DNA from 3 places in the Priestia sp. JNUCC 25 genome. Region 2 is predicted to be linked to each of the others. Evidence: riboswitches for the same ligand, from Rfam matches in the RefSeq annotation. Region 2 holds a riboswitch; each other region holds the start of a gene.
The links. A riboswitch is a leader RNA that binds a small molecule or an ion and turns the genes downstream of it on or off. The one in region 2 is predicted to bind S-adenosylmethionine.
Positions count from the first base shown of each region.

Region 1: another riboswitch for S-adenosylmethionine. It lies ahead of JNUCC25_RS24750 (phosphoadenylyl-sulfate reductase); the one in region 2 lies ahead of JNUCC25_RS07130 (trans-sulfuration enzyme family protein).
Region 3: another riboswitch for S-adenosylmethionine. It lies ahead of JNUCC25_RS19915 (hypothetical protein); the one in region 2 lies ahead of JNUCC25_RS07130 (trans-sulfuration enzyme family protein).

Region 1 is NZ_CM132211.1:4,711,723-4,715,002, reverse strand. It holds gene cdaS (sporulation-specific diadenylate cyclase CdaS) at 1-582, opposite strand, end outside; SAM riboswitch class I at 895-997, shown strand; gene JNUCC25_RS24750 (phosphoadenylyl-sulfate reductase) at 1,252-1,965, shown strand; gene JNUCC25_RS24745 (inorganic phosphate transporter) at 1,985-3,064, shown strand; gene sat (sulfate adenylyltransferase) at 3,117-3,280, shown strand, end outside.
Region 2 is NZ_CM132211.1:1,393,789-1,397,068, reverse strand. It holds gene JNUCC25_RS07135 (trans-sulfuration enzyme family protein) at 1-344, opposite strand, end outside; gene JNUCC25_RS07130 (trans-sulfuration enzyme family protein) at 328-1,473, opposite strand; SAM riboswitch class I at 1,545-1,662, opposite strand; gene JNUCC25_RS07125 (hypothetical protein) at 1,830-2,492, opposite strand; gene JNUCC25_RS07120 (hypothetical protein) at 2,557-3,280, opposite strand, start outside.
Region 3 is NZ_CM132211.1:3,778,744-3,782,023, forward strand. It holds gene alaP (alanine permease AlaP) at 1-456, opposite strand, end outside; gene JNUCC25_RS19910 (DUF1540 domain-containing protein) at 774-932, opposite strand; gene JNUCC25_RS19915 (hypothetical protein) at 1,033-1,371, opposite strand; SAM riboswitch class I at 1,441-1,542, opposite strand; gene JNUCC25_RS19920 (hypothetical protein) at 1,664-1,960, shown strand; gene JNUCC25_RS19925 (GNAT family N-acetyltransferase) at 1,973-2,419, opposite strand; gene JNUCC25_RS19930 (hypothetical protein) at 2,503-2,943, opposite strand; gene JNUCC25_RS19935 (glycosyltransferase family 2 protein) at 3,054-3,280, opposite strand, start outside.

The sequences.
Region 1 (3,280 bases), 1.7 Mb from region 2:
AAGTGCAAACGAAATTTTGCCTGTTTCTTCAGAGACAACTAAAATTAATGCATCCGATTTTTCCGACATTCCAATGGCTGCACGGTGACGTGTTCCCAATTTTTTGGTCGTTGAAATAATAGACGAGAGAGGTAAAACATTAGCAGCTGAGATAAGCTGATTATTTCTAATTAGGACGGCTCCGTCATGTAAGGGTGTCCCTGGATAGAACAGCGTCTCAACTAGCGTAGCGCTGACAGGAGCTTGAATAGGCATTCCTTTTTGAATAAGAGGGTCTACATTTTGTTCCCGTTCAATGACAATTAAAGCGCCGTGACGTTTCTCAGAAAGGTTATGAATAGCTAAGGACAGAGCAGCATATTCAAATGTATAAGGCGATAAGTAATGACGCAAGTAATAAGAGGCAGCCGTAGCTTGAACATCTTGAAATAACTTTCGCATCTCCTCAAAATCACATAGTATACAATGATCACTCGTGTCTAAATGTTTAACTAAATTAGAGGCTTCAGTTGAAATCTGCTGTAAATATGTTCGCACATTATTTTTAATTGTATCGTCTAATTGAAAAGGTTGTCTCTCCATCTTATATAGCTCCTATCTGTCAGTCAGTGTTATCTGTAATGTGTGCTAATGTGGGTGAATTATCCGTAAAGCTTATAAATCCCTTATTAATTTTATAGAGAGGTTTTGTGTTTTATTTAGCAAGAGAATATAAAAAGTTGGAGAAAAAGAAAGCGTTTTATAAACTGATATGTTCACATTTGGTTTAAATTTACATATGTTGTTTTAAATAAAAGTATAGATATTTCTGTGAATTTAAAGTATAGTTTTCTTATCGGATATATGATTTTTAATGTTGACAAATATTCTAAATATGCTAAAATTTTTAAAAAATGCTTATCAAGAGTGGTGGAGGGATCTGGCCCGTTGAACCCCGGCAACCTGCTTAGCAAGGTGCTAATTCCAGCAAAGTGTGTATCATTTTGAAAGATAAGGTGAAAATTTATTGCCTACCCAGTCTTTCAATATGGAAGACTTTTTATTTTGATATAGCGCAAGCGATAATTTGAGGAGGGACACCAATGACTGTAACCCCCGACTTAAAACAAATCTTTGGGCATGTCGAAGCAAAGTAAGAATTAAATAGTTTCGCTGACTAGACACACTAGAGGCGGTTTTATCCAATTCTAGTGGGTAAAACCGTCTTTTTTTATTGGATAACGCGGATAACTAAGAATTGGAGTGAAGAAAATGGCAGACTTATATACGTACGAAAACTGGAGTGATACGTTTCCAGAGTTCGACAGTGAAGATGAAACAAAAGGAGCCCTTTCAGCATTGCAGTGGGCGTATGATACCTACGGAGATTCAATTATCTATGCATCAAGCTTTGGGATCGAAGGGATCGTGTTAATTGATTTAATTTCAAAAGTGAAAAAAGATGCTGAAATTGTCTTTTTAGATACAGGCGTTCATTTTAAAGAAACATATGAAGTGATTGATGCAATTAAAGAACGCTTCCCTGATTTACGTATTCATATGAAAAAACCGGATTTAACTCTTGCAGAACAAGCTGAAAAACATGGAGATGAGCTTTGGAAGAGTCAGCCTAACTTATGCTGTCAAATTCGAAAAATCATTCCATTAAGAGAATCTCTTGCTCCTTATGATGCGTGGATTTCTGGTTTGAGACGCGAGCAGTCTGAGTCTCGTGCCAGCACGAATTACTTTAATAAGGATGAGAAATTCAAGAAGGTGAAAGTTTGTCCGTTAATTCATTGGTCTTGGAAGGAAATTTGGCGCTATGTGTATAAGCATGATTTACCATATAACAAACTTCATGATCAAGGCTACCCAAGTATCGGCTGTGAACCCTGTACCGCACCTGCCTACAATGTAGACGATTTACGTTCAGGAAGATGGGCAGGTACACAAAAAGTTGAATGCGGATTACACGAATCTTAAATACGAAAGAGCTGAATAAATGATGCTTTTATATGTTGCCTTTATCATTGCGCTTTTTTTTGCAATGAATATTGGGGCAAGCGGTGCAGCAGCAGCTATGGGCGTTTCATACGGCTCCGGTGCGATTAAAAAGCGAAGAGTAGCCCTGTTCATCTGTGCTGTAGGTATTGTGCTCGGAGCCATTATCGGAGGCGGCGAGGTGGTAAAAACCATCAGTTCAGGTATCATACCTGAAAAATTGCTGTCAGTAGAATTAGTTATTATCATTCTGGCTGCTGCAACGCTGTCACTCTTTTTCGCGAATTTAATTGGTATTCCTCTATCAACAAGTGAAGTAACGGTTGGTTCAGTTGTTGGAGTAGGCGTAGCTTATCAATCTCTGTATGTGGAAAAACTTTTAGTTGTCATGTCTTTTTGGATTATTGTTCCGCTAGTTTCATTTGTCATTGCTTTTTTGATTGGAAAAGTGATAAAACGCAGAGCGCATAAAAAAGAAGCAGAGGGAAAGTGGAAAAGAGTTTTAACGATTTTAGTTATAGCGACGGGATTCTTTGAAGCCTTCTCAGCTGGAATGAATAACGTGGCAAATGCTGTCGGTCCTCTAGTAGGAGCTGGATTAATGGATGCCACAACGGGTGTCATAGCAGGCGGATTGGCAGTGGCGCTCGGAGCTCTTTTACTAGGAGGCCGAGTTATTGAAACAAACGGGAAAAAAATTACTCGCTATTCTGTAGGAGAAGGGTGCATTATCTCGGGTACTGGTGCTTCTCTTGTCACAGTCGCTTCACTGTTTGGTTTGCCAGTACCGCTTACACAGGTCACTACGTCTTCTATTATTGGAATAGGAGCAGCGAAAACGGGATTCACGAAAGAACAGCGCGAAGTGGTCATTCAAATGTTAAAGGTTTGGGTGGTATCCCCTGTATTTTCACTCGTAATCTCATATGTTCTTGTGAAATTAGTACTTGAAAGCGACTTATATTCATTTGTGGTGCTAGCTAGCGGATGTATTGCCACAGCAGGTGTTCTAAGCTTGGCTAGAGCGACTAGAAGAAAAAGAGCAAGCTTGCAGTCGGAAAAAGAAAAAATGACTGCGTGATTCAAGTGCTTTTTATTATATTGTGTTAATTATTTAAGGAGGATTTTACAAAATGACAACAATTCAAGCACACGGTGGAGAATTAATTAATTTATATCAACCAACATATGACTACACGTCACTAACAAAAGAAATCGAAGTAGATAACATGGCCCTAAGTGATTTAGAACTAATTGGAATTGGTGCTTACAGCCCAATTACAGGATTTTTAGGAGA
Region 2 (3,280 bases):
AACCGTGTTAATACACGATATGTCCCGCCGTACGTATCGTGTGAAACTAAAATTTCATCCCCTGATTCAAAAATAGATAACACCGATGAGATAGCAGCCATACCTGATGAAAAAGCAAAACCAGCGTATCCATTTTCTAGCTGAGCAATGGTGTTTTCTAAAGCCTCACGAGTTGGATTTCCTGAACGAGAATAGTCATAGCGGCCGTTGTTCGTCTCATCTTCTTGGTTAAATGTAGATACCTGATAAATAGGTACGTTAACCGCTCCAAAATGACCGTCAATTCCTGTATTTGCATGAATTAAGTTCGTACCGAATCTATGTTTATTATTGTTGGTATGCATCAAATGCCTCCTTCAAATCTTTAATTAAATCATCTGCGTGCTCAATTCCAACTGATAATCGCAGTAAACAGTTTGTTACTCCAACACGATTTCGAATTTCCTCGGGAATATCAGCGTGTGTTTGACGAGCTGGGAATGTCATTAAACTTTCCACGCCTCCTAAGCTTTCTGCAAATGTAATAACTTTAACATTTTCCAAAAGCGTGGACACGATGTCAGGGTGTGAGACAGCAAAAGAAATCATGCCTCCAAATCCAGTCGCTTGTTTCTTCATGATTTCATAGCCTGGATGTGTTTCAAGACCAGGGTAATACACTTTTTCTACGAGATCATGAGCAGTAAGCCAATTTGCAATTTCCAGTGCGTTTTCGTTATGCTTTTCCATACGAAGCGCTAGCGTCTTAACACCGCGCAACAACAACCAGCTATCTTGTGGACCTAAGATTGCCCCAGCTGCATTTTGATAAAAACGAATTTTCTCTCCTAAGCTACTACATCGAGCGACTACAAGACCAGCAACTACATCATTATGCCCCCCAATGTATTTGCTCGCACTATGTATCACAATATCTGCTCCAAGCTCTAAAGGACGCTGATAGTAAGGGGACATGAATGTATTGTCAACGATAGTAAGCAAATCATGCTGTTTAGCTAACGCAATTGCTTCGGGCAAATCAGTCACGTGCATCATTGGATTTGTAGGTGTTTCAATAAATAAAGCTTTCGTGTTGGGACGAAGCGCATCTTTTACTTGCTCGAGATGGGCTGTGTTGACGTACGAAACAGTAATTCCTTGCTCTGAAAAGATTTCATTTAGTACTCGGTACGTTCCTCCGTATAAATCTTCTGATACAATTAAATGATCTCCGTTTTTAAATAGTGCTAAAACTGCCATTACGCCCGCCATTCCTGAAGCAAATGCTACTCCTACTTCTCCTTTTTCTAAAGCAGCAATTGCTTCTTCCAATGCTGTACGAGTAGGATTTGCCGTACGTGCATAGTCAAATCCTGTACTTTGCCCTAAAGCAGGATGAGCAAATGTTGATGCTTGATAAATGGGTGTTGTAATAGAACCTGTTGAAGGGTCGCGACCTACTCCTGAACGAACTAATAAAGTTTCAATTTTCATCTATTTCTCTCCTTAACTCAAAATAAAAAACACTCTTCACAGATGGAAGAGTGTTCGTTTATACACGATTTCTCTCATCTGTTAGAACAATACTGATGTTCCACAGGAATTAGCACCGTTCAAATGAATGTTTCATTTGATGGTTGCCGGGCATCGCAGGGCCAGTCCCTCCGCCACTCTTGATAAGAGTTCTATATAATTGTTGGTGGTTAACATTTGTTGTTAATAACTTTAATAAAGATTTTCTTTATTGTCAACATAATTTTCTAAAAAATTCAAATCATCTCATTTGTTTATTCAATATACTTGTCCTGATAAGCACATAAAAAAAAGAGACGACAGCCAGGTCTCTTTTTCTAAGGCAAGTGCACAGATTTTACGTGAGCTAACTTCCAATACATACTTTCTCCATTTGCCGTAATTAGTTCAACAATATTATTAGAAACTTCTTTAAGTACGCCAATTTTTTCTGATTGATCCCCTAAATCTAATACGACCAGTTGATTTTCATATTTTTTAAGCTGCTCTTCAAAGTTTCTGACAAAAGGTGCAGAGGCGGGCCTTACCGGGAGCTCTTTGTCACTTAAAGAATAAGGGGTTAACTCATTACTGTAAGGGGTAAGCCATTTCAAATGATGTAGAGAAACAAAGACATTTTTATACACTGGAGAATAAAACACAAGATAATCATTCAGCACGCTTGTGATATAGCCATGCAATGATTTCCCTCCCGTTACATAAATTTCAATAAATTTCCCTTTTGCCTGCTGTAAAATATTACGATAAGAAATTCGCTGACTTTCTTCTATCAAGTTCTCTTCTATTTCACGTAAAACCGTATAGTCTTCTTCTGATACTTCTCGCAAACGATGCATGTGTAAAAGAGGAATATACAAATAATCATGTCCATTATACAAAATCATGACATCTAACCCTAAGTCAACAAGTCTGCCAATAAAATTAGTTTTCCCTGAAATATCTACTTCTACAATTTTATTAATATAACGATTTATACTCATTCTCCTCCCTCTTTCCTATATGACAGAAAAGGTGCTTTATAAGCACCTTTTTTGTTCTTATTCATTATGCTTTCCAACGATAATTTTTTGTTTGGATGACTTGCTCTCTTGACGCTGACGAGTGTGAACCTGTGCGGCGGCTTTTTCCTGACGAGTGTGAACCTGTGCGGCGGCTTCTTCCTGTACGACCTTCTGGAACGCCTTCCGTTGATCCTCCGTCTTCAGTATTTGTATTTTCCTCTTTCTGCTCATCATCTTGATTATTATTTTGTTTAAAAGATCCTTTTGCTCCTACACAAATGGTTTTAACATGTCTTGGCTGTAAGCGTAATACTTGATTGTCCTGAACAAGGGTAAAAGTACCATTCCGACTTTGCACCAATACACCTTCTACAGCTTCTGGACCGCCGCCGTTGATCGATACCCATTTGTGTGATAGATGAGTAAATAAATTATTAAAGTTTTTTGATTTCATATAAGTTGGTTCCTGATTTGTAGCAAATTGATTATTCATTTGAATGTTATTATTGTTATTATTGTTATTATTGTTTTGATATTCACTTATACTTTTTACATGTTCAACATTGATATAGACGATACCATCATCTTCCGACAGTAATACAAGGTAAGCAGACTCTGACGAACCTAATACGTCAAGGAGCTGGCCTGCTTTTTTCTCAGGACCCCCTTGATTTATTTGAACATATTTACTTTTCAGTAATGATAAAGTACTAGCAAATGTCTTGCCTCTATACAACTCTAAAGTACCTTCATTATCAAACCCGGTA
Region 3 (3,280 bases), 2.4 Mb from region 2:
TTCCAGTTCACCATATGCCTTAACAGCTAAGAAGTTAACCGTTGTCATGATAACAAGCGCCGATAACGCCCAAATCCAGTTTGGTACATCCGGATACCAATACCCCATATAAATACCAACGGCTGTAATTTCAGCCATACATGTTACAACCCATAAAAACCAGTAGTTCCAACCTGTTAAATAACCGGCAAGCGGCCCTAAGTAGTCGCGTGCGTACTTACTGAATGAACCTGCAACAGGTTTTTGAATCGCCATTTCTCCAAGTGCTCTCATAATAAAAAACATAATCATTCCGCTAAATCCGTACGCCAATAATATTCCCGGTCCTGCTAATTTAATAGCAGATGCAGATCCAAGAAACAGTCCTACCCCTATGGCTGCTCCTAAGGACATCAGCGTCACATGTCTTTCTTCTAACCCGCGTTTCAATTCTTTCCCCTGAGTTTTCCCCTGCATAAACGTCTCCCCTTTTTCCAATCTGTCAAAACGAGATGAACACAGCCTTTTTTGTTAGCGCTTTCATATAAGTTTGTGCTAAAAGACAGCTAGGCTGTATATTTGTATTCTATCACCTTTCTCTCATTTTTCTTTTGTCGAAAAACAAAAAAATTATCTTATCATTTTGTTTAAACGCACAATTAGACATAGACCCTGCTATTTTAATATGTATTTATTATTGCACTTAAGCAATAGTATTTTAAAAAAATAGAAAAACGCCGACTCAACTCCGTCAGCGCATCGTTCATTTTATGCTTTTTTATAAAAACTAGCATTTATCTCGCGGGTTCAAAAGTTTTACAGCCAGGTTCTTCCGTTTCAGAAACATGGTGACTACTTTCAGGACTCACAACGTAAATGGACTCTGCACTGCATTTATTTCCGGATTTCCAATACATGCACTCATTCACTTCACATAATACACCTTGGGCCACTGTTATCCCTCCTTTGCTTGTCTTATCTATTTACTACCCGAAATATAACGATTCTAACATTTTCACGCAAAAAAACCGCTTGTTTATCAAGCGGATCTTTTTATTGCGTGTGTTCAACATACTGTTTTTTAGCTAAATATAACTCACGGCTCAGCGTGATCCGCCGTTCTCTCAAGTGCCTTAATTTAGTCTGAAATTGTTCGTTAGTTGGCTCTTTTTGAATCAAGCGATACGTAAAAGAAATATCTTCATTTAACTGTTTAAAATCTTCCCATATCTCTTGAACTAGGGCGGATTGTTTTTCTTCAAATGAACGATTTTGCTGCGTTTTTAGCGCCGCTAAAGTTTCCTGCTGCCACGTTTCGTCTTTTATTTCTTTGGCTAATAAGTATAGATCTAAATAATCATCAGTGCTTAACGCTGTTTGTCTACTGTTCAATGTCCTCACCTTTTCTATACGAAATGTTTCTTCCTAAGAAGAGGATTTCATCATAGAAAAAGATTCCTCTTCTTATCTGTCAGAGCTAGGCTATGCTGGAATTAGCACCATTCAATAATTGTGGTTGCTGAGGCTTCAAAGGGCCAGTCCCTCCACCTCTCTAGATAAGAATATTTCGTTTTTAAATTATTTCTGACTATTCTAATATGTTTTATAGGTTACGTCAATAGCTTTTCAATAAAAAGAAAAAAGAAGTAAAATATGGTATGATTTCATAAAGGATGGTGAGCACATGAAACGATATATGTTATCTGCTTTTTTGGGAAGCTTGCTGCTGCTTCTTACTATTGCTTTTTCATCTACTTTCCATATTGCAATTGTCAAAACAACGGGAAGCATCGGAGGAATTATTTTAGCTGCGGCAGCTTTAGTTATGAACGCGCTTGAAGATCCCCCTTCCTCAGATAATACAGGTGAAGGAGCCGTTGAAGTACTAGATAAAGGAGCCGTTTGGGCTACTTATTTACTTTTACTTTCACTGCCAAACCTCATCGCGTGTATAACATCTTATGTTTTATGGACTCGCTGATATTCACCAACGTTACGGACGTTTTACCATCTGTAAGGTCATTGATATTTGTTTATCTACAAATCCAAGGTCACGATACACATGCTGTGCAAAATTCCCAGCATGAACGCTGAGTCTGATTTCAGGGTATCCTTTGATAGACAATTCATCAATTGCTTTTTGTATTAACGGCTTGGCTAAACCTTGCCCGCGGTATTCCGGTACAACATATAATTCGTAGATAAAGCCAATTTCTTCTTTTGAAAAGAAGTCGGTAGATGGGCCGATAAGAACCCAGCCTGCGAGTTTATTTTCTTGTCTTGAAACTAAATAATAACAGCCTTTTTCAAAGGCACTACCAACTAGTTCATTTACGCGTTCAGCTGACGGATGAAACTGCTTCATTGTTCCTTCAAACAGCGCATCAGCAGATTTCGTCCGAATTTCCTGTAATTCTTCTTCAGTAGCTTTTGCAATCATTATCGATCTCTCCTTTCGTGTTCGTTTTCTACATGCGAGGATAAATTCCTGCAAAATAAAAGTCTTCGCCTAGGCGAAGACTTTTATTTAAATTCAAAATGCTCTTGATGATTACCTTGTTCGTCCGTCCAGTTGATCATGATGTCTAAGCTTGCCGCTTTTCCAGGAACAGCAAAATTCGCATAGCGAAAACGCTGACCGCTTTTGCTTAAGTTAGACCTTTCAATAGGAGAAAACAAGCTGTATTTCGCCTTATTTTTTCCTTCGTGCCGAAAAGCTTGGACCTGCACGCGCTCTACGTCTTTTCCAATGTTTTCAACGGTTAATCCATATGTATGATAGACGTTATTTTTCCACTTTAGCTGATTATCTCCCGTCATGCTCGCTTTTGTCAGTTCAACCGACCATTGTTCAGATGATTTCTTCATTGGAAGCTTCTCAATCGAAAGAGCGCTGACATGAATGGCTGCAAAAGCAAGCCAGACAAAACAAAAAGTGCTGACTGTATAAAATAGTCTTTTCATAGATTTTGATCTCCTTAGAAATTTTAGTAGTAGCATTTCCTGTTCACTTAAAAATTATGATAAACGCTTTAACAAAAAAAAGCCTCTCCATTTAGGAGAAGCTTCTTAAATTAATGCATAAGCAAATCTTTTTGTTTGTCTAATGAGTGTTTTGTATATAAATCTCTTTCAATCGCATATTTAGGACGCTGTTTCACTTCGTTAAAAATCTTGCCAATGTATTCTCCGACAAGACCCATTCCCATTAGCTGCAGGCCGCCTACAAGCCAAATGGATAAAATAAGAGACGTCCAGCCGATTTGCGTATGATCTAAATATTTTTGAATCAGCGCATAAA